DNA from 3 places in the Pseudarthrobacter sp. L1SW genome. Region 2 is predicted to be linked to each of the others. Evidence: riboswitches for the same ligand, from Rfam matches in the RefSeq annotation. Region 2 holds a riboswitch; each other region holds the start of a gene.
What was found. A riboswitch is a leader RNA that binds a small molecule or an ion and turns the genes downstream of it on or off. The one in region 2 is predicted to bind S-adenosylmethionine.
Positions count from the first base shown of each region.

Region 1: linked by a shared signal. The riboswitch ahead of KTR40_RS06365 (homoserine O-acetyltransferase) and the one ahead of KTR40_RS17575 (DUF1737 domain-containing protein) in region 2 are both predicted to bind S-adenosylmethionine.
Region 3: linked by a shared signal. The riboswitch ahead of KTR40_RS11915 (aminotransferase class V-fold PLP-dependent enzyme) and the one ahead of KTR40_RS17575 (DUF1737 domain-containing protein) in region 2 are both predicted to bind S-adenosylmethionine.

Region 1 covers NZ_CP078079.1:1,383,438-1,392,819, reverse strand. The annotation lists gene KTR40_RS06400 (winged helix DNA-binding domain-containing protein) at 1-227, shown strand, start outside; gene KTR40_RS06395 (hypothetical protein) at 241-759, shown strand; gene KTR40_RS06390 (CoA-acylating methylmalonate-semialdehyde dehydrogenase) at 766-2,250, opposite strand; gene mmsB (3-hydroxyisobutyrate dehydrogenase) at 2,279-3,181, opposite strand; gene KTR40_RS06380 (LysR family transcriptional regulator) at 3,296-4,219, shown strand; gene KTR40_RS06375 (alcohol dehydrogenase catalytic domain-containing protein) at 4,256-5,374, opposite strand; gene KTR40_RS06370 (MFS transporter) at 5,476-6,858, opposite strand; gene KTR40_RS06365 (homoserine O-acetyltransferase) at 7,039-8,154, opposite strand; SAM riboswitch class IV at 8,167-8,282, opposite strand; gene KTR40_RS06360 (bifunctional o-acetylhomoserine/o-acetylserine sulfhydrylase) at 8,382-9,382, opposite strand, start outside.
Region 2 covers NZ_CP078079.1:3,780,348-3,789,729, forward strand. The annotation lists gene KTR40_RS17550 (TetR/AcrR family transcriptional regulator C-terminal domain-containing protein) at 1-361, opposite strand, end outside; gene KTR40_RS17555 (hypothetical protein) at 591-848, shown strand; gene KTR40_RS17560 (Rid family hydrolase) at 995-1,720, opposite strand; gene KTR40_RS17565 (flavin monoamine oxidase family protein) at 1,717-3,321, opposite strand; gene KTR40_RS17570 (GNAT family N-acetyltransferase) at 3,474-4,100, shown strand; SAM riboswitch class IV at 4,282-4,396, shown strand; gene KTR40_RS17575 (DUF1737 domain-containing protein) at 4,410-4,688, shown strand; gene KTR40_RS17580 (rhodanese-like domain-containing protein) at 4,685-5,095, shown strand; gene KTR40_RS17585 (O-succinylhomoserine sulfhydrylase) at 5,096-6,304, shown strand; gene KTR40_RS17590 (DUF1905 domain-containing protein) at 6,386-6,688, opposite strand; gene KTR40_RS17595 (HNH endonuclease signature motif containing protein) at 6,872-8,716, shown strand; gene KTR40_RS17600 (glutamate--cysteine ligase) at 8,749-9,382, opposite strand, start outside.
Region 3 covers NZ_CP078079.1:2,577,272-2,586,653, forward strand. The annotation lists gene KTR40_RS19135 (50S ribosomal protein bL37) at 60-134, shown strand; gene rsrA (mycothiol system anti-sigma-R factor) at 234-494, opposite strand; gene KTR40_RS11890 (sigma-70 family RNA polymerase sigma factor) at 491-1,264, opposite strand; gene KTR40_RS11895 (DoxX family protein) at 1,603-2,151, shown strand; gene aroA (3-phosphoshikimate 1-carboxyvinyltransferase) at 2,158-3,543, shown strand; gene KTR40_RS11905 (ribosome small subunit-dependent GTPase A) at 3,527-4,642, shown strand; gene hisN (histidinol-phosphatase) at 4,691-5,503, shown strand; SAM riboswitch class IV at 5,664-5,777, shown strand; gene KTR40_RS11915 (aminotransferase class V-fold PLP-dependent enzyme) at 5,813-7,237, shown strand; gene KTR40_RS11920 (class I SAM-dependent methyltransferase) at 7,331-8,089, shown strand; gene KTR40_RS11925 (metal-dependent transcriptional regulator) at 8,136-8,864, shown strand; gene KTR40_RS11930 (CrcB family protein) at 8,870-9,289, shown strand; gene KTR40_RS11935 (CrcB family protein) at 9,286-9,382, shown strand, end outside.

The DNA.
Region 1 (9,382 bases), 1.7 Mb from region 2:
GCCAACCGATGCACGTGGTCTTGCTGGACGGGCGCCTGGCTGGGTCCTGGCGCCATACCCTGCTCCCCGGCAGGTGCGAGCTGGATATCCGGCTCCACGGTTCCGCTGACGCTCCGGGTTCACCCTTGGCGGCGGCGGTCCAGGAAGCCGTGGACCGGTACGGCGCCTTCATCGGGCTTCCGGCCGTCCGTGTGCAGTACGGGGCTAAGCTGGAAGGACACACATGAGAGGCACGGCACCGTGAGCAACTTGTTTTTCTGGATCATCATTTTGTCATTCCTGATCCCGATGGCCATGCGGATGTACCGGAAGTCCGTAGCCCGCCGGGACCAGGAGCAAAGCTTCACCGGACGGTACCCCGAACAGTTCCCGGGCGGCGGAATCTTCCCCGGCTCCAACGGCCCGCAGAACAAGCAGCCCCGGGACGGCTTCACCCAGCAGGACTACTTCAGCGGCGGATTCCGCCAGCTTGACCGCCCCGCGCCGCTCCAGCCAGGCCAGCCCCTGCCGCCCGTACAGCCGGTCCCGCCGATGGACCAGCAGTTTCCGCCGTACGGGCAGCCCCACCCGGGCAACACCCAGCAAGGGCCCCGCGAAGAAGCCCCGCAGCAGCCCGCAGCACCTGCAAGTCCCCCGCCGCCGTCGGCCCCCCAGGGCTACCGCGCACGCAAGCTTGCCGAACTCGATGAGAAGTACAGCAACGGGGAACTTTCCGTGGAGGAGTACATGACCCGCCGCGGCGAGATCATGAACGGCTAGCCTCCGTCAGTCCACCTGCGGGAAGCCCAGGTCGATCACGGACGTTGCGGGGTCCGGCCACCGCGTGGTGACCACCTTGCCCCTGGTGTAGAACCGGATGCTCTCCGGCCCGTACATGTGCGTGTCCCCGAACAGCGAGTTCTTCCAGCCGCCGAAGGAGAACGTGCCAACGGGAACCGGGATGGGCACGTTGACGCCCACCATGCCTGCCTCGACGTCGAACTCGAACTGCCGCGCGGCGCCGCCGTCGCGGGTGAAGATGGCAACCCCGTTGCCGAACTCGTTGTCGTTGACCAGGCGGACCGCGTCACTGTAAGTGTCCACGCGGACCACGGACAGGACGGGGCCGAAGATTTCGTCGTCGTACACCTTCATGCCCGGCTTCACGTGGTCCACCAGGCTGACGCCGATGAAGAACCCGTTTGAATCGAACTGCTGCGCACGCCCGTCAACAACCACCGTGGCGCCCTCGTTTTCGGCGCCCGCCACATACGACGCAACTTTTTCGCGGTGTTCGGCGGTGATCAGCGGACCCATCTGCGACGCCGGGTCCGTGCCCGGGCCGATCTTCAGGGTGGCCATCCGGCTCTTGATGGCCGCAATGAGGTCGTCGGCGATGTTCCCGACGGCGACGAGCACGCTGACCGCCATGCAGCGCTCGCCCGCCGAACCGTAGGCTGCCGAGATGGCAGCGTCCGCAGCCATATCCAGGTCCGCGTCCGGCAGGACCACCATGTGGTTCTTGGCACCGCCCAGGGCCTGGACGCGCTTGCCGTGGTCCGCTGCGCGCTTGTAGATCGACTGCGCGATGGGCGTCGAGCCGACGAAGCTGACGGCTTTGACGTCCCGGTGTTCAAGCAGGACGTCCACCGCCTCCTTGTCGCCCTGGACCACGTTCAGCACGCCGGCAGGCAGGCCCGCTTCCGCAAAGACTTCCGCGATGAACACGGCTGACGACGGATCCTTTTCGCTGGGCTTCAGGAGCACGGTATTGCCGCAGGCCAGGGCGCTGCCGATCATCCAGAGCGGCACCATGGCCGGAAAGTTGAACGGCGTGATGCAGGCAACGACGCCCACAGGCTGCCGGACGGAGTGGACGTCCACGCCGCTTGAGACCTGCTCCGAGCGCTCCCCCTTGAGCATGTGGGACAGGCCGGTGGCGAACTCAATGTTCTCGAGGCCGCGGGAGATTTCCCCCTCCGCGTCGGAGAGCACCTTGCCGTGTTCGCTGGTGAGGATGGCGGCAAGTTCGGACTTGCGCTGGGTCAGGATTTCGCGGACGCGGAAGAAGATGTTGGTCCGCTTCGCCAGGCTCGTTGCCCGCCAGGCCGGCAGCGCTGCCTTGGCCGCAGCGATGGCTTCCTCTACCCGGGCCGCGGAAGCCAGCGCCACCTGCTTATCCTGCTCTCCGGTGGCAGGGTTGAAGACGGGGCCGAAGCGCTCGGCATCGGCAACGCGGCTGCCGTTGATGTAATGCGGAATGGTCTGCATGGTTGTCTCTCTTCTACTTGGCTGGCTTCTAGTTGGCCGGGTCGAGGGAACCGTCGACCAGCTTGATGATCATGGAGCAGTCCTTGCCGGACTCGCCCGCGTCGATGAGGCGCTGGTAGAGCTGCTGCACGTGCTTCCCGATCTCGAGCGGCGTTCCGGTGTCCTCCGCAGCGCTGATGGCCAGGCCGATGTCCTTGTTCGCCAGCTCGGCGGTAAACGTGGGGGCGAAATCGTTGTTGGAGGCCGCGGTGGGGACCACGCCGGGAACGGGGTACCAGGTGCGCAGGGCCCAGCTGTCCCCGGAGGACACGGAGGCGATGTCCCAGAACACCTTCTTGTCCAGGCCCAGCCGGTCCGCCAGCACTGCACCCTCCGCCGTGGAGGCCAGGTTGATCAGGAGCATCAGGTTGTTGCAGATCTTGGCCGCCTGGCCGGTGGTGGCTCCGCCGGTAGGGATGATGTTGGCGGCCATCGGCCCGATGTATTCGGTTGCGTCGGCAACGGCGCCTGCTTCACCGCCCACCATGAACGTCAGCGTGCCTGCCTTGGCACCGCTCATCCCGCCCGAGACAGGTGCGTCGACGAAGCGGAAGCCGGCGGCAGCAGCGGCGTCGTGCAGTTCCTTTGCTGCGGCGATATCGATGGTGGAGGAATCCACCAGCAGCGTGCGCGTATCGGCATGCGCCAGCACCCCGTCGGCACCCAGGTAGACGGCCTTGGCGTGCTCGCCCTTTGGAAGCATGGTGAACACAACGTCCGCTCCCGCCACCGCCTCGGCGATGCTTCCCACCGGCTTCACCCCTCCGGCCTCCGCTGCGGCGAGCGCGGCGGGGTTGAGGTCAAACCCCCGTACGTCGTGCCCCGCCTTTGCGAGGTTCCCGGACATGGAACCGCCCATGTTTCCCAAACCGATCCAACCGATGACTGCCATGGCATTAGCTCCTTTGCTGTGCATCCGGCCGAGGGCGGCCGGGAGGTCTGTGTCCACCATCACACCCTGCTACAGTGCAATCAAGGGGAAAAATCACAGACAGTATGTGCACTGATGCACACGAATGAAAGGCTTGCGGTGGCACGGCTTCCCAGTCCGGACGACCTGCTGATTTTGTTGACCGTGGCCCGGCTGGGACGTTTCAACGCCGTCGCCGAGACGATGGGCACCACGCACACCACCATCTCGCGGCGGATCCTCGCCCTGGACAAGCAACTGGGCGGCCGCACTCTCGAGCGCAGCCCGCACGGCTGGGAGTTGACGGAACTCGGGGCCTCGGCCGTCGCCGCGGCGGAGGCGATCGAGGAAACGCTCGGGTCCCTGGCCGCGGTAACGGGGCAGGACCGGGACGCCCTGTCCGGCATGGTGCGCATCAGCACCTCGGACGGCTTCGGCGCCGAATTCGTGACGCCTGCCCTGGTCAGCCTCCAGCATCGGCACCCGATGCTGAACGTGGAGATGCTCAGCGCCACACGCAAAGTCAGCCAGAACCGCTCCGGGGTGGACCTGGAGGTGGTGGTGGGCCGCACCGACGTGAGCAACGCCCAGGCCATCTTCCTGACCAACTACTTCCTCAGGCTCTACGCCAGCCCCGCCTACGCTGCAGAGCGTGGCTTGCCGGAAACGCCCGACGGCGTGGGGCAGCACGGCTTCGTCTCTTACGTTGAGTCGGCCCTCCAGGTTGCCGAGCTGGGCCACCGGTCCTCGCAGCTGCCCATGCCGAAGTCCAGCTTCCAGGCAACCAGCATCTTTGCCCAGGTGGAGGCAGTGCGCCGCGGCGCCGGCATCGGGCTGCTTCCGAACTTTATGGTGGCGGGGAACCCGGAGTTCGTTCCGGTGCTCCCGGACGCCTTCGAACGCCAGGTGCCCATCTGGGCGGTGGCAAGGCCGGAATCGCTGCGGTCCGCCCGCGTGCAGGCCGTAATTGCCGCCCTCAAGGAGGAAGTGGCGGGACGCCAGGACGTGCTGGCAGCCTAAGGCCCGGGCACCCCGAACCTAGGCCCGGGAGCCGGCTTAGGCCCGGAAAAGCCGCCTGACCACCTGCCCGGCGGCGAGCGCGTCGAGGCCTTCGTTGATTTCGTCAAGCGGCCGGGTGTCCGTGTGCAGCAGCTCAACGGGAAGCCTGCCCTCGCGCCAATACTGCAGGTACAGGGGAATGTCCCGGTCCGGCACGGCATCGCCCATGTAGGAACCGAGCAGCCGCTTGCCCGCCCCTGCGAACTGGAGGGCGGGCACCGTGAGTTCCGCGGTGGGGTGCGGCAGTCCCACCGAGACGACGGCGCCGCCGCGCGTCACGTGCTCGAGGCACGACGCGATGACCCGCGCTGATCCCACGGCCTCGACGGCGGTGTCCACTCCGTCACCGGCGGCCTCGGCAATCAGCCGCGGGGCGTCGTCGGGAGTTCCGACGGCGGTTGCGCCGCACTTCAGGGCGAGCCCGTGCTTGCCCTCGTTGGGATCGATGGCGATCACGGAGGAGGCACCGGCGAGCGCTGCGGCCATTACGGCCGAAAGCCCGACGGCGCCGAGTCCGAAGACGGCCACCGACTGGCCTGGCTGGACAGCAGCGGTGTTCAGGACAGCGCCCATCCCGGTGAGCACGGCGCAACCGAACATTGCCGCGACAGTGTCCGGGACGTCGTCGTCGATGACCACCACTGATTCCCGGGCCACCACGGCGTAGTCGGCGAAGGCCGAAACCCCCAGATGGTGGTTGATCCGCTCCCCCGCAGGCGTCCGCAGCAGGGCTTCGCCATGCAGGAGGTCGCCAGACCCGTTGACCTCCGCCGCGCGGTGGCAGAGTGCGGGACGCCCAGCCCGGCAGGCCCGGCAGGCACCGCAGCTGGGGACGAACACGAGGACCACGTGGTCTCCGGGGGAAACGTCCGTGACACCCTCACCCACCGTGGCAACCCGCCCCACAGCCTCATGCCCCAACGCCATGGGAAGGGGCCGAACGCGTGAGCCGTCCACCACTGACAGGTCTGAGTGGCACAGGCTCGAGTAGGTGATGGTGATGCCCAGTTCGCCGGCCCGCGGTTCGGGCCGGTCAAGTTCCTCGACCCGGAGGGGATGCGCTTCGGTGTAGCTGGTTTCAGACGGGACGGTGGCGTAAAGGACGGCTGCTTTCATGGGGATCCTCACTTCAGGTGTGGTGCTGACGCCCAACTGCCCGGGCCTGCGTTGCGGCAGGTCCGGGCAGTTGGGGTGATGCCTGGCCGTATGGGGGCTGCCTACTTCTTGGCGGCGGCGAGCAGGTCTGCCGTGCCCTGGGCGTCGGCCGCGTCCACATCGTGGAGCGAGATGCCGCGGGTTTCCTTGAGGAAGAACACAGAGATGGCGGTCACGATGCAGGCGGCCAGCAGGTACAGCGCCACCGGAGTGGAGGACTTGAAGGACCCCAGCAGCGAGCTGGCGATGATCGGCGCGAGCGAGCCGGCCACGATCGAGGTCACCTGGTAGCCGAGGGAAACACCCGAGTAGCGCATCCGGGTGGGGAACATCTCAGCCATGATGGACGGCTGCCCGGCGTACATCAGTGCGTGGAACAGCAGGCCGATGGTGATGGCTGCGAGGATGATCAGCTCGTTGGCGGTATCCATCATCGGGAAGGCGAAGAAGCCCCAGGTTCCGGCAAGGACGGCACCGGCCATGTACACGGGGCGGCGGCCGAATGAATCGGACATCTTGCCCACGAGGGGTACCGCGCAGAAGTGGATGAAGTGAGCCACCAGCAGGAGAAGCAGGATCCGGGACGTGTCCGTCTGGACCACGACCTTCAGGTAGGTGATGGAGAACGTCACCACCAGGTAGTACAGGATGTTCTCCGCGAAACGCAGGCCCATCGCGGTGAAGACGCCGCGCGGGTAGCGGCGGAAAACTTCTGCGACGCCATAGCCCTTGTGCTCAACGGTGACTTCCTTGCGGGCCTCGATGAAGATGGGCGCGTCCTGGACCTTGGTGCGAATGTAGTAGCCAATGATGACGATCACTGCGGAGAGCCAGAAGGCAACGCGCCAGCCCCAGCCAAGGAAGGCTTCCTGGGAGAGGGTTGAGGAAAGGGTGAACAGCACGCCGGTGGCGAGCAGGTTGCCCATGGGCACCGCGGACTGCGGCCAGCTGGACCAGAAGCCGCGGGACTTGCTCGGGCTGTGTTCGGCGACCAGCAGGACGGCGCCGCCCCACTCGCCGCCGACGGCGAAGCCCTGGACGAAGCGGAGGAAGACCAGCAGGGCGGGTGCCCAGTAACCGATCTGGGCGAATGTCGGCAGGCAGCCCATGAGGAAGGTGGCAACACCCACCAGGATGATGCTCAGCTGCAGCAGCTGCTTGCGGCCGAACTTGTCACCGAAGTGGCCGAAGACGATGCCACCGATGGGGCGGGCGACGAAGCCGACGGCGTAGGTGACGAAGGCTGCGATGATGCCGTCCAGCTCGGTTCCGGAATTAGGGAAGAACATCTTGCCGAACACCAGGGTGGCGGCGGAGGCGTAGAGGAAGAACTCATACCACTCAACCACGGTGCCGGCCATGGAGGCCGTAACAACTTTCCTCAGGCCCGAGGCCTTGACGTCGGTTTCCTCGGGCCGCCGTGCGGCGGACTTTTCCGTACTCATTGATGACTCCTTCGGCGTCTTCTTCGACACCACTGGGACAGGCTGTGGCGGATACGTGTGATTTTGGCCACGAACCGCCGGGTCCCAACGAGTATGGTCCGCCTGAACGCTGAGCTCAACGGCGAATCATGCAGAGGCCATCTGCAATAATGCACATCTGGCTGCCCGCGAGGGCCGGTCCTATGCCGAAAGGTGCTCCCGCAACTGGCTCCCCAGCTGGCCGATTTCGGTGAGGAAACCGTCGTGCCCGATGGGCGCCTCAATGAGGTGGACGTCCACCTCCCCCGGGAGTGCCCGCGCCAGCTCACGGGACTGGGACGGGAAATAGAGCCGGTCCGAATCCACGGCCGCCACAAAGAAGCGCGCCTCGGAGCGGGCCAGGGCCTGCTCGAGGGGTCCGCGCCCCCGGCAGACGTCATGGCTCATGAGGGCCTCGGTGATGGCAATGTAGCTGTTGGCATCAAACCGCTGGACGAGCTTGGTGCCCTGATGGTCCAGGTAGCTCTCCACCTGGTAACGCCCGCGGGCAGCGAGTTGTGCAGCCTGGAAGGGAGACTCGGGGGCCTGCGGCGCGCGGCCGAACCGCCCATCCAGCTCCCCCGGGGAGCGGTACGTGATGTGGGCGATGCGCCGTGCCAGGGCCAGGCCGTCCTCCGGGAAAGGGCCACCGTAGTAGTCGCCACCCTTGAAGTTCGCGTCCTGGCGGATCGCGAGGGTCTGTGCCTGGGCGAAGGCGATCTGCTCGGCGGTGCTGGCTGCCCCCACCGAGATAACCGCACAGCGCTGGACGCGTTCCGGGAAAGTGACGGCCCATTCCAGGGCGCGTGCCCCGCCCATGGAGCCTCCCAGCACGGCAAACCAGCTCTTGATCCCCAGCTGGTCGGCCAGCCGCGCTTCAGCCACAGTGCTGTCGCGCAGGGTGACGAGCGGAAAGCGCGAACCCCAGGGCTTGCCGTCCGGCGCGGGCGAGGACGGACCGGTGGACCCGTAGCAGCCGCCCACAATGTTGACGGACACCACGAAGAACCGGTCCGTATCCACCGGCGCGCCGGGGCCGGCAAGCTGCTCCCACCAGCCTTCTTCATCGGTGTCGCCGCGGGTCACGTGGGTGCTTCCGGTCAGGGCGTGTTCGATCAGGACGGCGTTGCTGCCGTCCTCATTCAGGGTGCCCCACGTTTCATAGGCGAGGACGACGTCCGGGAGGTAGCCGCCGGCCTCGAGCTGCAGCCCCCCGATGGGGGCATAACGGACAATCCCATGTTCGGGAGCGGTGGTACGGGTGACGGTAACCGTCATGGCAAGACCTCTTCTACGCGCTTGCCCGCCGTCGAATGACCGGCAGGCCAGGTCTTCACCCGGGGCACCCCACCGCGGAAGGAGGGTTGCCGGCCAGCAAGCCGGGGCTGTCACTGGCACTCATGACCTGGTTCGAGTGTACGAAACAGCCCCTGCCTGCTGCCAAGAGTGTGACTGGTTGTGACTTCCCCGGCCCGCCTCCGTGTATTGCGCCCCTCTGCCTCCGGCTAGGCTCCGATTGCCTCCTTGGCGGCACGGAAACCGGCTTCCAGGTCCGCCAGGATGTCGTCGATGTGCTCGATCCCCACCGACAGCCGCACCAGGCCCGGGGTGACGCCGGCTACCGCCTGCTGTTCAGGGGAGAGCTGGCTGTGGGTGGTCGACGCCGGGTGGATGACAAGGGAGCGGACGTCGCCGATGTTTGCCACGTGGGAGTGCAGCTCCAGTGCATCCACGAAACGCTTGCCGGCTTCGGCTCCCCCGGCGAGGTTGAACGAGACGATCGCGCCGGTCCCCTTGGGACCGTACTTGCGCCCGCGCTCGTACCAGGGGCTGGAGGGCAGGCCGGCATAGGCGACCGATTCGACGTCGTCCCTTCCTTCCAGCCAGCGCGCCACTTCCGTGGCGTTGGCAACGTGCCGTTCCACGCGCAGGCTCAAGGTCTCAAGGCCCTGTGCGATCAGGAAGGCATTGAACGGGGAGACGGCGGAGCCCAGGTCCCGGAGCAACTGGACGCGGGCCTTGAGGATGTAGGACAGGTTGGCGCCCAGGGCACCGTCCTTGCCGAGGTCCCTGGCGTACACCAGCCCGTTGTAGGTGGGATCCGGGGTATTGAAACCTGGGAACCTGGCCGGGTCCTTGCCGAAATCGAAGTTGCCTGAGTCCACAATCACGCCGGCGATCGCGGAGCCGTGGCCGCCCAGGTACTTGGTGGCGGAGTGCACCACGATGTCTGCACCCCATTCCAATGGCCGGATGAGGTAGGGCGTGGACAGGGTGTTGTCCACGATGAGGGGCACACCGGCCGCGTGGGCAACGCCGGACACGCCCTCGATGTCCAGGACGTCCTGGCGGGGGTTGGACACCACTTCGGCGAAGAAGAGCTTGGTATTGGGCTGGACCGCATCCCGCCACTGGTCCAGGTTGTCCGGGTCCGCCACGAAGGTGACGGAGATGCCGAACTTCTTCAGGGTGTGGGCGAACAGGTTGTAGGTCCCCCCGTACAGGC
Region 2 (9,382 bases):
CCAGGGGCGTCGAAAGCGGCCTGGTCACCAGCAGCGGCACGACATTGGGATGCTTGAGCGCCAGCTTCCGCAGGCTATGGGCAATCTGGCGCAGCTGGGCCTTCCAGTCCGGATCTTCCGGGTGGATGGACAGTTCATTGAGCACCAGCTCGGAGACGCCGTCCAGCAGCGCGGCCCGGTTCTCCGCGTAGCGGTAAAGGCTCATCGGGTCCCGGTCCAGCTCCTGGCCCAGGCGGCGCATGGTCAGTGCGTCCAGGCCTTCCGCGTCCACAACCTCCAGCGCCTTAGTGAGCACAAGCTCCCTGCTGAGGCGGGGTTTTTGGGCTGGCCCGGTGGTCGCACGCGTCTTCGGGGAGGCCATGATATCCGTCCTGGGTGTCAGCAAGCCCTGCACGTGGATCAATAATCCATTCGCTTGCCTGATGTGTAGTCTACGGGTAAAGTCTACATTGTAGATGCGGCATTGACACGCCCCGTAGTCCGCGGATTTTAACGGGCTTCATCAACACTCCATTGCCCTGTGCACGGCATTGAGGTTCGCTGCTGTAGCCGAACGGCGGCACCACCGCACTTAGCGAAGGGACGCCGTCGTGGCGCACTCCCAGTTTGACCTCTTTCTCCAGGAAGCCACCTATCTCGACCAGGCCGCGGAATCCACCTTGGACCGTGACCGTCTTTACGGCCTGTACACCAGCTGGTGCTTCATCAACCAGCAAAAGCCCGGCCCGGACGCCGCCTTCTGGGCCGCGATGAACCGCCGCCGGATCGCACCCGACCACAACGGGCTCCGCATGAAAGGCCCCGCTGCTGCGGACTACATCCTGGCCAGCTACCCCGGCCTCGTCTAAGAAACACACCAGGGTGCTCGGGTAAGAACGAATCCGGCGTGGACCACTGCCTGGCAGGCAGGCGGTCCACGCCGTTCCTTTTACCCTCCCGTTTATCCCCCGTCCTCTATCCGCTCGGGCGCCTATCCGCCAGCATGCCGCGTTGCCTACCTGCCGCCGGAGGCGGGATAGGCCGCGTCCACCTCTACTTCCACCAGCCAGCCGTTGACCGGCAGGTTCTCGATTTCAAGGGCGAAGCGCGAAGGCCTGGCGGAGTTAACGACAAACGGCTCGGCCGGCGCGGCGGAGCCCAGCGGTACCTTCTCGGCCGTCCCGTCCGCGAGGTTGGTATTCGCAAAGTACTGCCGGTACGCCCGGTTCCACCCGTCGAAGTCGGCCTTTTCAGTACCCGACGGGTTCTGGAGGAAGACGCGCATGGTGATGACGTCGTCGTAATCCAATCCTGCCTGGGCAAGGTTCTCGCCAATCCTGCGGAGGGCGTTGATGCCTTGTGCCTCCGTGATGGTGACGCCGGGCGGGAGGACGCCGCCCGGGAACACTGCCGTGTCCACATACCGCTGCTCAGTGCCGGCAGGTGCGGCGGTATTGAGCGCCGAGGGCCCCAGTCCGCTGGTTTTGTAGATGGCGGTGTTCGCGCCAATGGCCACCCCGCTGGCGATCATGGGGTTTTCCTGGCCGGCGGGAAGGTTTGACACTGTCGTCCCGGGCTTTGGAGCAGCAAGGTCCTGGAAGACCGCCGGCGCAGCGAAAGCGGCGGTGGCGGTGAGGCTGATGCCGGCCATTCCGGCGGCGATCAGGGAAACACGACGACGGATCATGGGCTTCTTTCGCGGGTCGGCTGGGGTGCTGGCAGGGACGGAAGCGGGCATCATCCGGCCACCATCGCTGCTGCCCGGCTGTGCAGGGCGGTGACAGCGGCGCGGGCGGAAGTCATGGCGCCGTGCTGCCAGGCGATTGCGTGGCTGAGGTGGTCCCCGGCGAAGTAGATGTTGCCACTAGGCTCCAGCAGCTTGGCGTACTTCGCATCAGTCTGCGACGGCCAGCCCACCCAGGCGCCTTCCGAGAATGCAGTGCTGCCCCAGTCGACAGAGAACGACGCCGCCACGTCCTTGCGGTATACGTCGCCATGGATTTTCACGCCCTGGTCGAGGGCGCGGCTGAGACGCTTCTCCGGGCTGAGTTCCTTGTAGACCCGTGCGCTGGCGCCGGTGTTGTAGTAGCCCACCATGGTGCCGCGCTGCCCGTGGAAGCCGGTGGAGGGGTACCACATGTTGCCAAGATCGATGTTGGTATTAGTGATGCCCCCGTAGATCCGGTGGTCTTCCTCCCACCACCGGCGGGAGTATTCGATGCCGATCTTGCCGGCGTCGCTGGGGGTGGCGAACTTTAGGGCATCGAGCACGTCTGTGGGGAGGTTGCCGGGGATCTTCGCGGCGATGTGCGGTGGCAGCGTGCACACGGCGAAGTCCGCCTCGATGCGCTTGGTTTCACCGCCGGGGTTGCTGTATTCAACGGCAGCGCCCGCGGCGGTGTTGTTCATGGACAGGACCTTCGCGCCGTAGACGAACTTGTCCTTGCCGATGGCTGCTTCGAAAGCGTATGGGATGCGGTCCATGCCGCCCACCGGCTGGAACATCATCATGGCCTGGTCCCAGCCGAACTCGAAGGAGAAGTAGTTGCCTACCCCGCTGGCGAAGACGTCTGACAAGGCGTCGGGAGCCAGGGGCGTACCGGCTTCCAGGCCCGCCCCCGGGGCCACCGAGTAGCCCTTGCGGCCGGTGCCGGTGTACTTGAAGCTTGCCGCCGCATCCCCCGGGACCTTACCGCCGATGGCGCCGAAGCTCTTGAGGAAGGAGATCAAGTTCTCTTTGTCCGCTGTGCTCATGTAGCTGTCCAAGGCGCCCTGGTCGGTGGCTTTGGCGAGCAGTTCGGAGACGTACCCGTAAACATCAGCTTTCGCGGCACGGTGGCGGATGGGCGTATTGGAGAGCTTGCTGGTGCCTTCACGGAAGAGGTATCCATCCGCGTTCTGGTTGGTGAAGGGCTCAATTGCCACTCCGAGTTCCTTGCAGTAGTCCAGCGTGATGTGGTGCTGGGGGATGCGGCCCGGGCCGGCATTCATGTACTGGTCCTTGGAAAATGCGGCCCGTTGGGTGACCCCCCGGAGGTCCGTCTCTTCCGTCCCGCCCCGCACCGTCCAGTTGCGTCCGCCCGGACGCATCCGTGCCTCGAGGATGGTGACTTTGTAGCCGGCCTTGCCCAGTTCGTAGGCCGTGGTCAGGCCCGCGATTCCGCCGCCGAGGATCACCACGCTCCGGCCCTTGCCTTGCAGGTCGTCAGCTCGCGGTGCTGCGAACGCAGGAGCCGCTGTGTCCGGAGCCAACCCCATGGCTGCCATGGTCTGGTACATCACCCCGGCTCCCCCCACCATGCCCACGTAACGGAGGAAGTTCCTGCGAGTAGCATCTGTCATGTCGTTCCCTTTCACCGGAGTGTTACAGGGTGAGCCTAGGGATGAAATGTTTCGTCAAATGCTGTGACAATGTCCGTCATGTAGCGTTCATATTTCAGTAAAGTAAAACGCTCCTTCGGCACCACAGCGCCCTCCTGAAAGGCATCTGGTTAGTGATCACCAGCACCGGCTACCTGCGCGAGGGCCTTCATATCCGACTGCTTGAGGACGGCGATGCCGCGGCCCTGGCGGCGGCATACCAGCGTAATCGCGGGCACTTGGCGCCATGGGAGCCGGAAAGGGATGACGCCTTCTTCACGCCGGAGCAGCAGGCCGAAATCATCCGCGCCAAGCGCGGACAGCACATGCTGGGGTCTGAGATCCCCTGGGTCCTGGTGAAGGAGGACGACGCCGGTGCGGGCAGGGCGGGTACCCGCAGCAGGAGTGGTCGCGTGGTTGGCACGGTCACCCTGACTGGAATCGTCCGCGGCCCCTTTCTCAGTGCGAACATAGGCTACTGGATTGATGGCGGCCTCACCGGACAAGGGATCGGCACGGCGGCCGTCCTGTTTGCAGCCAACTATGCGCGCACCGCGCTTGGCCTTCACCGTATCCAGGCAGCAACCCTGCTCCACAACACAGCATCGAGGCGAATCCTGCATCGGGCCGGGTTCCAGGAGATCGGAGTGGCGCCGGAGTACCTGAAAATAGCGGGGAAGTGGCAGGACCACCTGCTCCACCAACTGATCCTGCCACTCCCCCAGGTCCCGTCGGGCGGTACCGCTCGGCCTGGGTCCTGACCCAGGTGGGGATGATGCATGGAAACCCCGCTCGGGGCACCCACCGCGGGGCCGTCGTCGTACGTTGAAAGAAGGTGCCGGACGGCACCCTGGCGCTGCCGCGGCTCCCTGAGTACTTCAGTTACGCAACATGACGACGACGGCGGTGCGGCACCGGGCGGCAAGTGTTACGTTTTTGGGGAGTAATGAGTACCGGCGCCAAGCCCTGACTGGCCGGTCGGCAACCCTCCTTCCGCGGCGGGGTGCCTCAGGTGAACACTCGGCATATCGACCCATTCGAGCTGCAAGCGTGAGAGAAGGAGATTCGTCATGTCTGACGCACCTGCCCCCGAAGAAAAACTGGCCTACCGCCTTATCACCGGGCCGGATGACCGATCCTTCTGCGAGCGGATTTCAGCCGCCCTGGCCGAGGGCTACGTGCTCCACGGAAGCCCCGCAGTCACGTTCAACGGCACCGCACCCATCGTGGCGCAGGCTGTGATCCTGCCGGCAGCCGTTGCCTCCGCCGACGCCGCAGTGGCCACCGCCGTGGACGAGCTTGGGCTCAACGGCGAGGAACTCGAGTTCGCTGGCGAGGGCCACGCATGAGCTACGCCGGAGACCTGACCCCGCACGAGGCCTGGGAAAAGCTGGAGCAGGGCGCCATCCTGGTGGATGTGCGCACGGAGGGCGAATGGGCCCACATTGGGATTCCGGACACCAAAGCCACCGAGAACGATCCGCTGTTCATCCAGTGGACCTTCCCTGGCGGAATCCCCAACCCCGATTTCATCACCGACCTTAGCCAGCAGGCGCCCGAGGACAAGTCGACCGAACTGGTGTTCCTGTGCCGTTCCGGCCAGCGTTCCATCGCCGCCGCCATTGCTGCCACGCAGGCCGGTTTCACCTCCTACAACGTCCTGGAGGGCTTTGAAGGCGAGCCGGACCGCTATGGAGAACGTACCGTCAACGGCTGGAAGAACCGCGGCCTGCCAACCAACCTGGGAAAGAACTAAGTGACCTTCAACGAAGACGCCGCCGGCTGGAGCCCCGACACCCAGGCCGTCCGCGGCGGACTGGACCGCACCAACTTCCAGGAGACCAGCGAGGCCGTCTTCCTGAACTCCGGTTTTGTGTACGAATCCGCCGCCGCAGCCGAGCGTGCCTTCACAGGCGAGGACGAGCGCTTCGTCTACTCGCGCTACGGCAACCCCTCCGTGGCCACGTTCCAGGAGCGGCTCCGCCTCCTCGAAGGCACGGAGGCTTGCTTTGCGACGGCGTCCGGCATGTCCGCGGTGTTCACCGCCCTGGGTGCGCTGCTGGCAGCCGGCGACCGCGTGGTGGCGGCGCGTTCCCTGTTCGGCTCCTGCTTCGTGATCCTCAACGAGATCCTGCCGCGCTGGGGCGTGGAGACGGTCTTCGTGGACGGCCCGGACCTGGAGCAGTGGCGGTCCGCCCTGTCCGAGCCCACCACTGCCGTCTTCTTCGAGTCGCCGTCCAACCCGATGCAGGAGATCGTGGACATCGCGGCGGTCAGCGAGCTGGCGCACGCGGCAGGCGCGACCGTCGTCGTCGACAACGTTTTTGCCACTCCCCTGCTGCAGCGGTGCGGGCAGTTCGGCGCCGACGTAATTGTCTACTCAGGCACCAAGCACATCGACGGCCAGGGCCGGGTCCTCGGCGGTGCCATCCTGGGGACCAAGGAGTTCATCGACGGCCCGGTGAAGCAGCTGATGCGCCACACCGGACCGGCGTTATCCGCATTCAACGCCTGGGTCCTCACCAAGGGCCTGGAGACCATGGCGCTGCGCGTCAACCATTCCTCCGCCACTGCCCTGCGGCTTGCGGAATGGCTGGAGGAGCAGCCCGCCGTCAGTTGGGTGAAGTACCCGCTCCTGAAGTCGCACCCGCAGTACGAGCTGGCGGCGAAGCAGATGAGCGCCGGCGGCACGGTCCTCACCCTGGAACTTGCCCCCTCCGGCGGGCGCTCGGGCAAGGAGGCAGCGTTTGCGCTGCTGGACGGCCTGCGGATCATCGACATCTCCAACAACCTCGGCGACGCGAAGTCTCTCATCACGCACCCGGCCACCACCACGCACCGGGCGATGGGACCTGAGGGGCGGGCTGCCATTGGCCTGAGCGACGGCGTGGTGCGGCTTTCGGTGGGGCTTGAGGACGTGGACGACCTCATCGGCGACCTGGAGCAGGCGCTGAAGCAGATCTAGGGTTCCGCTACGGCACCGGCACCTCTCCGCTGGGTAGTCCTTCCAGCCAGCGCCGGAGATCAGTTCCCCGTGATCGCGGCGTCAGGGGTGCGGTATGGATAGGTGAACGGCCACTTCGTCGCCGTCGCTAATCATGGCCTTGTCCCTGATGGCCTTCTTAACGGGCAGGAGGTACGTGCCCGTCTTGGTGTCCGCGAAGAGCGAGGTCTGCCACGCGTGGCCGGAAATCACCGCCGTCACTTTGACTGAGCCGAAGGCTTTGCTGTGGTCGGCGTTTTGCGCGCGGATATCGTCCGCAACCTCCGCCGGCAGGGTCAGGAAGTGCCAGCCGGCTTCCCCGGGGTAGAGCCACAGCTCCGCTTTGAAGGAATACGACGCCGTCACGCGCCGAGTATGGCACGGCGCCTTCCCGGGGCGCTACAGCTTGCCGCACCTGCTGCCGACCATTTATCTCGAAAGGCGAGGGCGTCGCCTCCTCGAATGGATGGCACAAAAAAGTTCAAAAGTATTTTCAGGAAGGCCGTAGAAGAGCCCAATAATGTCGGACCCCCTCACGATGATGGAGGTATGGATTCGAACCCGGTGGTGGTGCAGGCGGAGGAAGCGCTTGATGCTTCGGTCGCGGCGTTTATGGCTGCGCTGGGTGGAAGTTCTGGCGTTTCGGGTGGCTGTGGTGCTGGCGGGCATGATGATGATCCGCTGCAGCGGATTGCTGATGCGGCCCTGGAAGTCCTTGGTGGCGTGGCGCGGTCGGAAGCGAAGTTGGCGGCGATGAAGGCGCTGGCCGCTGCAGTCCTTGCCGGGGCCATGAAGGCATTGAACCCTCCGCCGGTCTCCCCGCACGAGGCCACGGCGCAGGACCGGAGCCTGGTGGCCGAAGTCGGGTGCGCACTGGCCATCGGGGACCGGGCAGCCGGAGCGCTGTTGGCCGAAGCCCATGCCTTGACCACGTCCCTGCCCCGGACCCTCGCCGCCCTGCAGGCCGGGACCATCTCCTGGGCCCATGCCCGGACCATGGTGGACCAGGCTGTAAGCCTCGCCCCTGCCGCGGCAGCGGCCCTGGAAGCGCACTTCCTGGACCCGGACGCCCCGGAAGCGGTCCGCGGGTGCCCGGTCGGGGAGATGCCGGCCTACCGGTTCAAGGCCCGGGCCCGGGCCTGGCGGGAACGGCACCACCCCGAAAGCCTGGAGAAACGGCACGCCAGGTCCGCCGCGGACCGGCGGATCGAGTACTGGCCGGACAACGATGCGATGGCCTGGGTGGCCGCCTACCTGCCCGCGGACCAGGCATCCGCGATCTGGAACCGGCTCACCGCCATCTCCCGGGGAAGGCAGGGACCGGACGAGGCCCGCACCCTGACCCAGCTCCGGGCGGACACCTTCGCCGAAGCACTTCTCACCAGCGGCACCACCAGCGGGAACAGCAGGAACAGTTCCGGTGCTGCCGGGACAAGCGGGCCAACCGGTGCCGGGCACGGCGACGGGCACGAGGCGGGCGGTTCCGGGGGCGGGGAGCCAAACAGTGCCGGGCACGACGACGGCAGTTCCGGCAGTGCCGGGCACAACGGCGGGCACGGCGACGGGCACGACGCGGGCGGTTCCGGCGGCGGGGAGGCGGCAGGTCCGGGCCCGTCGACTTCGATTCGGCCGCAGGTGCTGGTCACCGTGCCCGTGTTCTCCCTGATGGGCCTCACCGACGAGCCCGCAGTGCTGGACGGGCACGGCCCCATCCCGGCCTCGATGGCACGGAACCTCGTCGCCGGCGGGGCGGACTCGTTCCACCGGGTACTGGTTGACCCGCGGGACGGGGCACCACTGGAAATCGGCCGCACCAGCTACCGGGTAACCAAGGCGATGCGGACCTGGCTCAGCCTCCGGGACGGAAAATGCCCCTTCCCCGGCTGCAGCAACAGCTCCCTGGACAACGAAGCCGACCACCTCCTCGCCTGGCACCAAGGCGGCACCACCGGAATCAGCAACTTGGGCCAGCCCTGCCCAAAACACCACAAGCTCCGCCACACCAGCGGCTGGAAACCCACCCCCGCCACCACAACAGAACCACCCGGCTGGACCTCACCCACCGGCCGCCACTACACAAGCGAACACCAAGACTGGGAAGCACCCCACTGGCCGGAACGGAATGCGGAACTACGGAGTGCATCTTCAGCGGCTGAGCCGACGACTCAGGACTTGTGCGTGCCCGTCCATGAGTTGCCTGCGCAGTTCGACATGCCTGAAAACATTGAGATACCTGCGTGCTTTGCACTGCCGGAAGAGTTTGACCAAGTGAAGGACCTGGACCTGCCGGATTTCGATGTGCCCGAGGACCCTGGCCCTTCCGAAGGTGAACTGCCGGAGGACCCGTTTCCGGACTGGCATCTCTGGCTTAACGAATTCGCCTCGGTCCCCTAGCCCTTCGCCTCTCTGCCTTAAACTGCTCGCCGCTAGGACTGCCTGACGCGCAGCAGTTCCGGAGCGTCGTCCACCTTTGAAAGGTCCAGTGTGCCCCGCATGGTCACGTCCACCGCGTGCTTCACCACTGCATCGAAACCGAGGTTCTCAGCTTGCGATGCGGACAGAGCCTTATCCCGGACGCGCCGCTGTTCGGCAGCTCCTGTTCCGCGGGCAATGATGTCCTCCACGCCCTGCCGGGCCAGGGCAAGTTCGCCTTGCTCCTGCAGTACCGGGGCGAGATAGTCCACCAGGGAGCGCACCACATCAGCGGCCCTGGCCGGACGGAAAGTGCCAAAGTCCAGCAGTTCCCCGTTGAGTCCCGCGCTGCTCGCCTGCCAGGAGGCCATGCGCAAAAGCACCGTGGGCACGGGGGCCGGATCGACGCCGTCCTGCCACTCCCGGCTCGCAGTCTCCACCAGGGCTCGGACCAGGACAGCAATGAGTGCGGCGTCCTCAGCGCGGAGGCAGACATCGGCAACTCGGACTTCCACCGTGGGATGGTTCCGCGAGAGCCGGGCATCAAAGTACAACATTCCCTCATCCAGCATGACCCCGCTGTCCAGAAGCCGCGTGACCACGCGGCGGTAGGCAGAGTAAGTCCCGTAAATCCCCGTGGGTCCGGCC
Region 3 (9,382 bases), 1.2 Mb from region 2:
ACTTGATGTGCGAGACTTGAGGGCAGCTCTTTTGAGTACCAACAGTAAGGAGGCCAGCTATGAGCAAGCGTGCACGCAAGCGTCGTGACCGTAAGCGTGGCGGCGCGAACCACGGGAAGCGCCCCAACACCTAGGCAAATGCCAGGAACTACGGTTCAAGCGAAGGACCCCGGACGCCAAACGGCTTCCGGGGTCCTTTGCTTTGTCAGCGGCGGCGGTACGGCCCCGCCGCCCTAGGCGTCTACCGGCCGGATGGTGTGGATCCGGTCAAGAATGGCGTTCTTCAGGTTCTCCGGAGCGGCCTCGGTGCAGGACCGCTTGACCATGTTGCGGATCACGCATTCAAGGTCGTACTGCTGCGTGCATTCCGGGCAGTCATCAAGGTGGTTCTTGATGTCTGTGATGTCCTCACGTGTCAGGGCACCGTCGAGGTACTCGTAAATCCGTTGCATCCGGGTGTCATCGCAATCGCCCAATCCCTGGCAGTCGCTCATTTCCTGCTCTCCTGTTGTGTGCTTCCTGCCGCGTCCTGTGAATCGGCGGCTGTCTTGAATCCGCGCTCGGCGGCGTACTCTCCCAGCATGTCCCGCAACATTCTCCGGCCGCGGTGGAGCCGGGACATCACTGTGCCGATGGGCGTGTTCATGATGTCTGAAATTTCCTTGTAGGCGAACCCCTCAACATCCGCGAAGTAGACCGCAAGGCGGAATTCCTCGGGAATGTCCTGGAGCGCCCTTTTCACGTCGGAATCCGGAAGGTGGTCCAGTGCTTCCGCCTCGGCGGACCGGAGCCCGCTGGAGGTGTGCGACTCAGCCCTGGCCAACTGCCAGTCCTCGATGGTGTCCGAGTTGGACTGGAGCGGTTCCCGCTGCCGCTTGCGGTACAAGTTGATGTACGTGTTGGTCAGGATGCGGTAGAGCCAGGCCTTGAGGTTGGTTCCGGGCTTGTACTGGTGAAACGCGGAGAAAGCCTTGGTGTAGGCCTCCTGGACGAGGTCCTCGGCGTCGGAAGGGTTCCGGGCCATGCGCATTGCCGCCGAATACAGCTGGTCGACGTACTGCATGGCATCGCGTTCGAACCGCAGCCGGCGCTCTTCCGCCGATTCAGTGGCAACATCCACCGGGTCCTCGCCCGATTCCACGGCAGCGGCGGCCACCGGGACAACTGCGGAATCCGCAGCCCCGGTTCCGGCGGCAACGCTGCCCTTCGCTTCGTTGTGGGAAGCTTCATACATGGCCGAGACGGCCGGATCCAAGGTGCTCATTGCCCTCAAGTCTACTGTCAGGCTCCGCGCACGCGGCGGCCCATACCCTGGGGGTTGCGACCCAAACGAGTCCAGTGCCACCGGGCCTGCTGCTTCAATTCCGTCCAACACGCGCGCCAAGGGCCCAACTCCGCTCTGCTTGTCCGGCCGGGGACGTGCGTCTGGCAGTCCGTGCCCGGCCATCTGTTCCATGGTTTCACCCATGATTTACCTGCGGACCGGCGTTCCCCGGATCCGACATCCATAACCTCCTGCGCTCGGCAAATATTCCCCAAAAGTGCAAGACTAGGACGGACTCCGCCGCATTCGACGCGGTTCGTCCACCCAGGAGGAAATCCATGTCCTTTGTCCGCACGCTCGCCCGCCCCATGCTGGCCTCCAGCTTTGTCCTTGCCGGAATGGACAAGCTCAAGAACGCTGACGACACCGCGCAGCAGCTCTCGCCGCTGCTCCGCAAGGCAGCCGCGTCGCTGCCCTTCAAAGCGGACGAGAAGACGCTTGCCCGCGTCATCGGCGGAACCCAGGTGGGCGCCGGCGTACTCTTCGGACTGGGCAAGTTCTCCAGGCTTTCGGCCACGGTGCTCACCGTGATTTCCCTGCTCAACACGTTCGTCGAGTGGCGCAGTGCAGACATCAGCAGCAAGGAAGGCCGCGAGACCCGGCGCAACCAGCTGCTCAAGAACCTGTCCTTGAGCGGCGGTGCGCTCCTTGCGTCCGTTGACACCGCGGGCAAGCCGGGCCTGGCCTGGCGCGCAGAGCACCTGGCCGCTGATGCGCGCAAGGGCGCCTCGCACCTGGCTGCGGACGCCAGGAAGACCACCAACAAAAAACTCCACAAAGCGGACAAAGCCGTGCGCCGCGCGGTGGAGCAGGCCACGGGGGCATAACAACGAATGACCGCAGCAGCCGCCGTCCGGGATGATTCCGGAACGCCTGTCCCCCACTGGCCCGCACCCTTCGCGTCCCGCCCTGTCAATGCCACCGTCACGGTGCCCGGTTCCAAGTCGCTGACCAACAGGTATCTGGTCCTTGCAGCCCTGGCTGACGGACCCTCCCGCCTGCGCGCGCCCCTGCACTCCAGGGACTCCGCGCTCATGGTCGAAGCACTCCGCCAGCTGGGTGCCACCGTTACGGAGGTGCCCGGGGAAGGAGCCTTCGGGCCAGACCTTGAAGTTGTTCCGCTGGACCCGGACGCGGCCCCGTCCCCGGCGGGGATCGACTGCGGGCTTGCCGGCACGGTGATGCGGTTCGTCCCGCCCCTCGCTGCACTGCGCAGGGGCACCAGCGAGTTCGACGGCGACCCCCACGCGCGCAAGCGGCCGATGGGAACCATCATCGAGGCACTCAAGGCGCTGGGGGTGGCAATTTCCTCCACTGAGGGGGGCACGCCGTCGTCGTTGCCGTTTGTGGTGGATGGCACCGGGAAGGTCCGCGGCGGCCACCTGGTGATCGACGCCAGCGCGTCCTCCCAGTTCGTTTCGGCGCTGCTCCTGGTGGGAGCGCGGTTCACCGAGGGCCTGCACCTGGAACACGTGGGCAATCCGGTGCCCAGCCTCGACCACATCAACATGACCGTGGACGTCCTGCGCGGGGCGGGCGTTGCCGTTGACGACTCGGTTCCCAACCACTGGGTTGTCAGCCCGGGCCCCATCCGCGCCTTTGACCAGCGGATCGAGCAGGACCTGTCCAACGCCGGGCCGTTCCTCGCCGCGGCGTTGGCGTCCGGCGGAACCGTGCGGGTCCCCGGCTGGCCGGAAGAAACGCAGCAGGTGGGCGATCTCTGGCGCAGCATCCTTGCCCGGATGGGCGCGGAGGTCAGCCTGCAGGACGGCGTCCTGACCATCACCGGCGGCACCGAGATCAAGGGCGGGGACTTCGCGGACACCAGCGAACTCGCCCCCACCGTGGCCGCCCTGTGCGCGCTGGCCAGCGGGCCTTCGCGGCTCAGCGGCATCGCGCATCTGCGCGGACACGAAACGGACCGGCTTGCTGCGCTGGTCACGGAAATCAACCGGCTCGGCGGTGACGCCGAGGAGACCAGCGACGGCCTGGTGATCCGGCCTGCGAAGCTGCACGCCGGCGTCGTCCACAGCTACGCGGACCACCGCATGGCCACCGCCGGGGCCATCCTCGGCCTGGCCGTGGAGGGCATCCAGGTGGAGGACATCGGCACCACCGCCAAGACCATGCCGGACTTCCCGCAACTGTGGGCCGACATGCTGGCCCAGGACGCCCCTGGGGCTGGGGCGGAAGGTTCCAGCGGTGGCGCGGAGCACTGATTCCTGGGACGAATCCGACGTCCGGATCCGGCCCAGCAAGAAGGGCTCCAGGCCCCGCACCAAGGACAGGCCCAGCCACGACGACGCCGTCACCGGGCGCATCATCACGGTTGACCGCGGCCGTTACACAGCAGTGGTGGGCGAGGACTCGGGCAACGAGCGGGTGGTCATTGCCGCCCGGGCAAGGGAACTTCGCAGGAACCCGGTGGTTGCCGGGGACTTTGTTTCACTGGTGGGCGATGTCTCCGGCGAGCCGGACACCCTGGCCCGGCTGGTGAAGATCCAGGACCGCCGGACGCTCCTGCGGCGCAGCGCCGATGACACCGATCCGGTGGAACGCGCCGTGGTGGCCAACGCGGACCAGCTGGTCATTGTGGTGGCAGCCGCCAACCCCGAGCCGCGCACGGGTTTCATTGACCGCGCCCTGGTGGCCGCCTACGACGCCGGCATTGAGCCGATCCTGCTGGTCACCAAGGCGGACATCAAGGATCCCGCGGAGCTGCTGGCCAATTACACCCACCTGGACTTTCCGGTGATCATCAGCCGGACTGCCGACGCGCAGGCCTCAGGCGTTGATGCCCGTTCCGACGACGGCCTCTCCGCCCGGCTGGACAGGGCCGCCGTCGCGGAGCTGCGGACCTACCTCGACGGGAAAGTCACCGTCATGCTGGGGCACTCCGGCGTGGGCAAGTCAACCATGGTCAATGCGCTCACCGGGGCGGAACGGGCCACCGGCGGCGTGAACGCGGTGACCGGCCGGGGCCGGCACACGTCATCCTCCGCCCTCGCCCTGCGCCTCGCGGACGCGCCGTCCGGCAGCTGGATCATCGACACCCCCGGCATCCGCTCCTTTGGCCTGGCGCACGTGGACCCTGACCGGATCCTGCGCTCCTTCCCGGACCTCTCCCCCGGCACGGATGACTGCGAGCGCGGCTGCAAGCACACAGCCACTGCCGTGGACTGCGGGCTGGACGCATGGGTAGCGGGGGGCCACGCCGGCCCCACCGGGGCTGCCCGGCTTGCCTCGTTGCGGCGGTTGCTCGGGGCGGACCCGCGAATGGAAGCCCAGGAGGCCAAGGAGCTGGGCAGCGTCAACTGACGGGGCCCGGATCCCGGCAGAATCGTGCGCAGACGGTAGTTTGGAACCATGATCCAACCCGCTTCGAGCTACAACGATGACCTGCGCCTGGCCCATGTCCTGGCCGACTCAGTGGATGACCAGACCATGAGCCGCTTCAAGGCACTGGACCTCCACATTGAGACCAAGCCGGACCTGACGCCCGTCACCGATGCGGACAAGGCGGCCGAAGAAGCCATCCGCGGCCAGCTCTCCCGCTCCCGTCCGCGCGATGCCGTCCTTGGCGAGGAGTTCGGCAGCACCGGCCACGGCTCGCGGCGGTGGATCATCGATCCCATCGACGGCACCAAGAACTTCGTCCGCGGCGTTCCCGTGTGGGCCACCCTGATCGCGCTGGTGGACGAAGGCGAACCGGTAGTGGGTGTGGTGAGCGCTCCGGCCCTGGGCAAGCGCTGGTGGGCGGCGAAGGGCATGGGAGCCTACATGGGACGCTCCCTGGCAGCTGCCACCCGGCTCCGGGTGTCCAACGTTTCCAGCCTGTCCGACGCCTCACTGTCCTATTCGAGCCTTGGCGGCTGGAAGGAACGTGGAAACCTCAACGAGTTCCTGGGCCTCACCGAGGATGTCTGGCGGACCCGGGCCTTCGGCGACTTCTGGTCCTACTGCATGGTGGCGGAGGGTTCGGTGGACATCGCCTGCGAACCCGAGCTCAACCTCTATGACATGGCCGCCCTGGTGCCTATCGTCGTTGAAGCGGGCGGCCGTTTCACCTCGTTGGAAGGCGAAGACGGGCCGTTCGGCGGCAATGCCCTGGCCACCAATTCCATCCTGCACTCGGAAGTGCTGCGCCGGTTGAACCCGGACCTGGACGACCTCCTCTAACACTCCATTCTCCGAAGAATCAACGCCGGGCACCTCCAAAAGGAGGTGCCCGCCGTCGTTATCTTCGGTAAAAGCAGTCCTTTTCAACTGCGCGTAACAAAGCCCTTAACATTCCAGCCGGCTTTTAGCCTGCACGGGGTATGTCCTACGCTCTTAACCAGGTCACGAGTGCCAGCGCTAAACCCCGGTTTGCTGGCCGGCAACCCTCCATTCGCGGTGGGGTGCCCCGGGTGACGACCAGGCCGGTCCGGAACGGATGCGGCAAGCGCGGATTCCCCCAGCGGAGTCCTGTTCCAAAGTGAGGTCTCTGTGACAACTGCCACCGTCTCCCCCAGCGCCGCAATCCAGCCTGGACCGGCAGCACTCGTCGACCAGCGCCATGCGGCGGCCGGCCGTCCCCTGGCGGCAGTCACCGGCGCCGAAATCCAGGCCCCCCTGATCCATGGCGGGCACGTCCGGTACGCGAACCTCGACTACGGCGCGTCGGCCCCGGCGCTCTCCGTGGTGTCCGCCTACCTCAACGAAATCCTGCCCTTCTACGCGAGCGTGCACCGCGGAGCCGGCTACGCCTCCCAGATCAGCACCTCGGTGTACGAGAACGCCCGCGCCATCGTCCGGGACTTCGTGGGCGGCCGCCCGGACGATTCCGTGATCTTCACCCGGAACACCACCGATTCCCTCAACCTGCTGGCCGGCTGCCTGCCCGCTACAAGCGGCCGGGCCGACGGCGACGTCCTGTACCTGGACATTGAGCACCACGCCAACCTGCTCCCGTGGCAGGGCGTCCCCCACCGCAGCATCGTGGCGGCCGACACCATCGCGGGAACCATTGATGCCGTGCGTGCCGAGCTCCAGCACGGCGGGGTAAGCCTGCTCGCCGTCACCGGGGCGTCCAACGTCACCGGCGAGATCCTTCCCATCCGGGCCCTCGCCTCACTCGCCCACGAATACGGCGCAAGGATCGTGGTGGACGCGGCCCAGCTGGCGCCGCACCGCCGCATCGACATCACCGCGGACGACGTCGACTACCTCGCCTTCTCCGGGCACAAGCTGTACGCGCCCTTTGGGTCAGGGGTCCTTGTGGGCCGCCCGGACTGGCTGGACGCCGGGACCCCGCACCTTGCCGGCGGCGGCGCCGTCAAGGAGGCCAGGCTCGACGGCGTCAGCTGGGCCACCGGTCCGGCCCGCCACGAGGGCGGGTCACCCAACGTGCTGGGCGCAGCCACCCTTGCCCGAGCCACCCAGGTTATTGCGGAGCTGGATCCGGACCGGTGGCACGCCCACGAGTCCGCCATCCGTTCCTTCCTGGTCGAAGGCCTGCAGGAGATCGACGGCGTGACTGTCCACCAGATCTTCAAGGACACCGATCCGGAGACTGACACGATCGGCGTGGTGAACTTCTCCGTGGAAGGCTACGACGCCGGATTGGTGGCGGCCTACCTGTCAGCCGAGCATGGTGTGGGCCTGCGTGACGGCCGCTTCTGCGCCCACCCGCTGCTGAAGCGGCTGGGGCTTCCGTCCGGCTCCCTCCGGGCCAGCTTCGGCGTGGGATCCCGCCTTGATGATGCCCAGCGGCTCCTGGCAGGCATCCGGGACCTTCGCAGCAAGGGGCTTGGCTGGGACTATGTGGTGGATGCGGGCCGCTGGGTTCCCGCCAACGACAACCGCACCTACCCGCACTGGGCCCCCAACACCCCGGGGACGGCTGGCGCGGCCCCCTGCATCGACGACTGACCTGCGCACCGCCTGACGGCCGCCGCTCAGCCGTACCGGTCCGGTACGGTAAATTCGGAAGGTACCGACGGGACCTGACGAAGGAGGCCACGCGTGGCACGGGGTGGCCCCAGGCTGGATCACGGCCGGCGCCGGGAGCTCGGACAGAGCTTCCAGGACGGCGGCAAGCATTACCAGCGGGTGCGGCCGGGATATCCCGCTGAATCCGCGCAGTGGCTGGTGCCCCGGGGCGCCCGCGATGCACTCGATGTTGGTGCCGGCACCGGCAAGTTCACGGCGCTGCTCCTGGACATGGGACTGTCGGTCACGGCGGTGGACCCCTCAGCGGACATGCTCGAACAACTCGCGGAACACTATCCCGCCGCCGCGGCTGTCCTGGGCACCGCGGAGGCCACCGGCCTGCCTGACTCAGCGTTCGACGTCGCCACCGTGGCCCAGGCCTGGCACTGGTGCGATGCGCTGCGGGCCAGCACGGAACTGGCCCGTGTCCTCCGGCCCCAGGGAACGCTGGGCCTGGTTTGGAACCAGTTGGATACGTCTGTCCCCTGGGTCCACCGGCTCTCGAGGATCATGCATGCCGGGGACGTGTACAAACCCGATTTCCGGCCGCTGGTAGGGCCCGAGTTCGAGGGACTGGAAGGCCACGTGGTGCACTGGCAGGACCCGGTCACCACCGGCGGCCTGATGGAGCTGGCAAAGTCGCGCAGCTACTACCTGCACGCCGGTGAGGCCACGCGGGCGAAAGTGCTGGCGAACCTCGACTGGTACCTCCATGAGCACCTGGGCCACGGCCCGGACAAGGACCTGCAGCTGCCGTACCTCACCTTGGCCTGGCGGGCTGTGCGGGCGTGAGCGGATCTGCCTGCGCCCGGCCCTGGCAGCCGGTAGGCTTGATCCCGTGAAGACCAGCGCGCCCTCCTCCTCCATCGAGGACTACGTCAAGGTCATCTACTCATTCACCGAATGGCAGGACAAGCCCATCACGTCCTCCCAGCTGGCGCAGCGGCTTGGCGTGGCCAATTCCTCGGTATCGGAAATGGTCCGCAAGCTGAAGGACCAGGGCCTGGTGGACCACAAACCGTACAGTGCCGTGAGGCTCACGGACGCCGGGCTCCGGCTCGCCCTTTCCATGGTGCGGCGCCACCGGCTGATCGAGACCTACCTCGTCCAGCAGCTGGGGTACAGCTGGGATGAGGTGCATGACGAAGCCGAGCTGCTGGAGCATGCCGTCTCGGACACCTTCATCGAACGGGTGGCAGCCAAGCTGGGCAACCCGCAGCGGGATCCGCACGGCGATCCCATCCCCACTGCCGACGGCAGAGTATTTATGCCCCGCGCGCACCTCATGGGGGAACTTGATGAGGGCCACACCGGACGGATTACCCGGATCAGCGACGACAACCCGGAACTGCTCCGCTACCTCGCCGCCGAGGAGATAGACCTCGACGCCGAGGTGGAGGTGGTGGGCCGCCGGCCCTTCGGCGGCGCCCTGGTGGTGCGGATCAGCAACTCGGGCCGTGAACGGAACTACGACCTCGCCGACGAGGTCACGTCGGCGCTGTGGGTGCACAGCGACCATCCCCACCCGGGCTGCCTCCTCGGGGACGCTGACATGCCCAAGGCGTGAGCCCGCTGAAGACTTCCGGCGCGCCGGAGGGCCGCGCCTGGCTTGCAGTGGCCGCGGGCGCCCTGATCGGCACCGAACTGCGGTATGGGCTGGGTATCGCGTTTCCTGAACCGCCCGGCGCCTTCCCCTGGACCACGCTGGGCATCAACGTGGCCGGCAGCTTTGTCCTGGCCGTCCTGACCACCGCCTGGATGGCCCGGCCACGGACCGCGTTCTGGCTGCGGGCAGGGCTGGGGCCGGGTCTGCTGGGCTCCTTCACCACGTTCTCCGCCGTGGTCTTTTCCACGGACCAGCTGGCCAGGGCCGGGCAGCACGGCGTATGGGCCGGCTACCTCGCGCTGTCGCTGCTCCTTGGCCTTACCGCCGCCGGCGTGGGATGGCGGGCAGGGAAACTGGCTGGCCGGCGCCCCGGGGTCCGCCGGTGACCACGGCTGTCCTGGTGGGTATTTTCGGCGTGGCGGGTGCCCTCCTGCGCTTCGGCGTCGACAGCTGGTTTGCGCACCACAGCTCCATCCGCA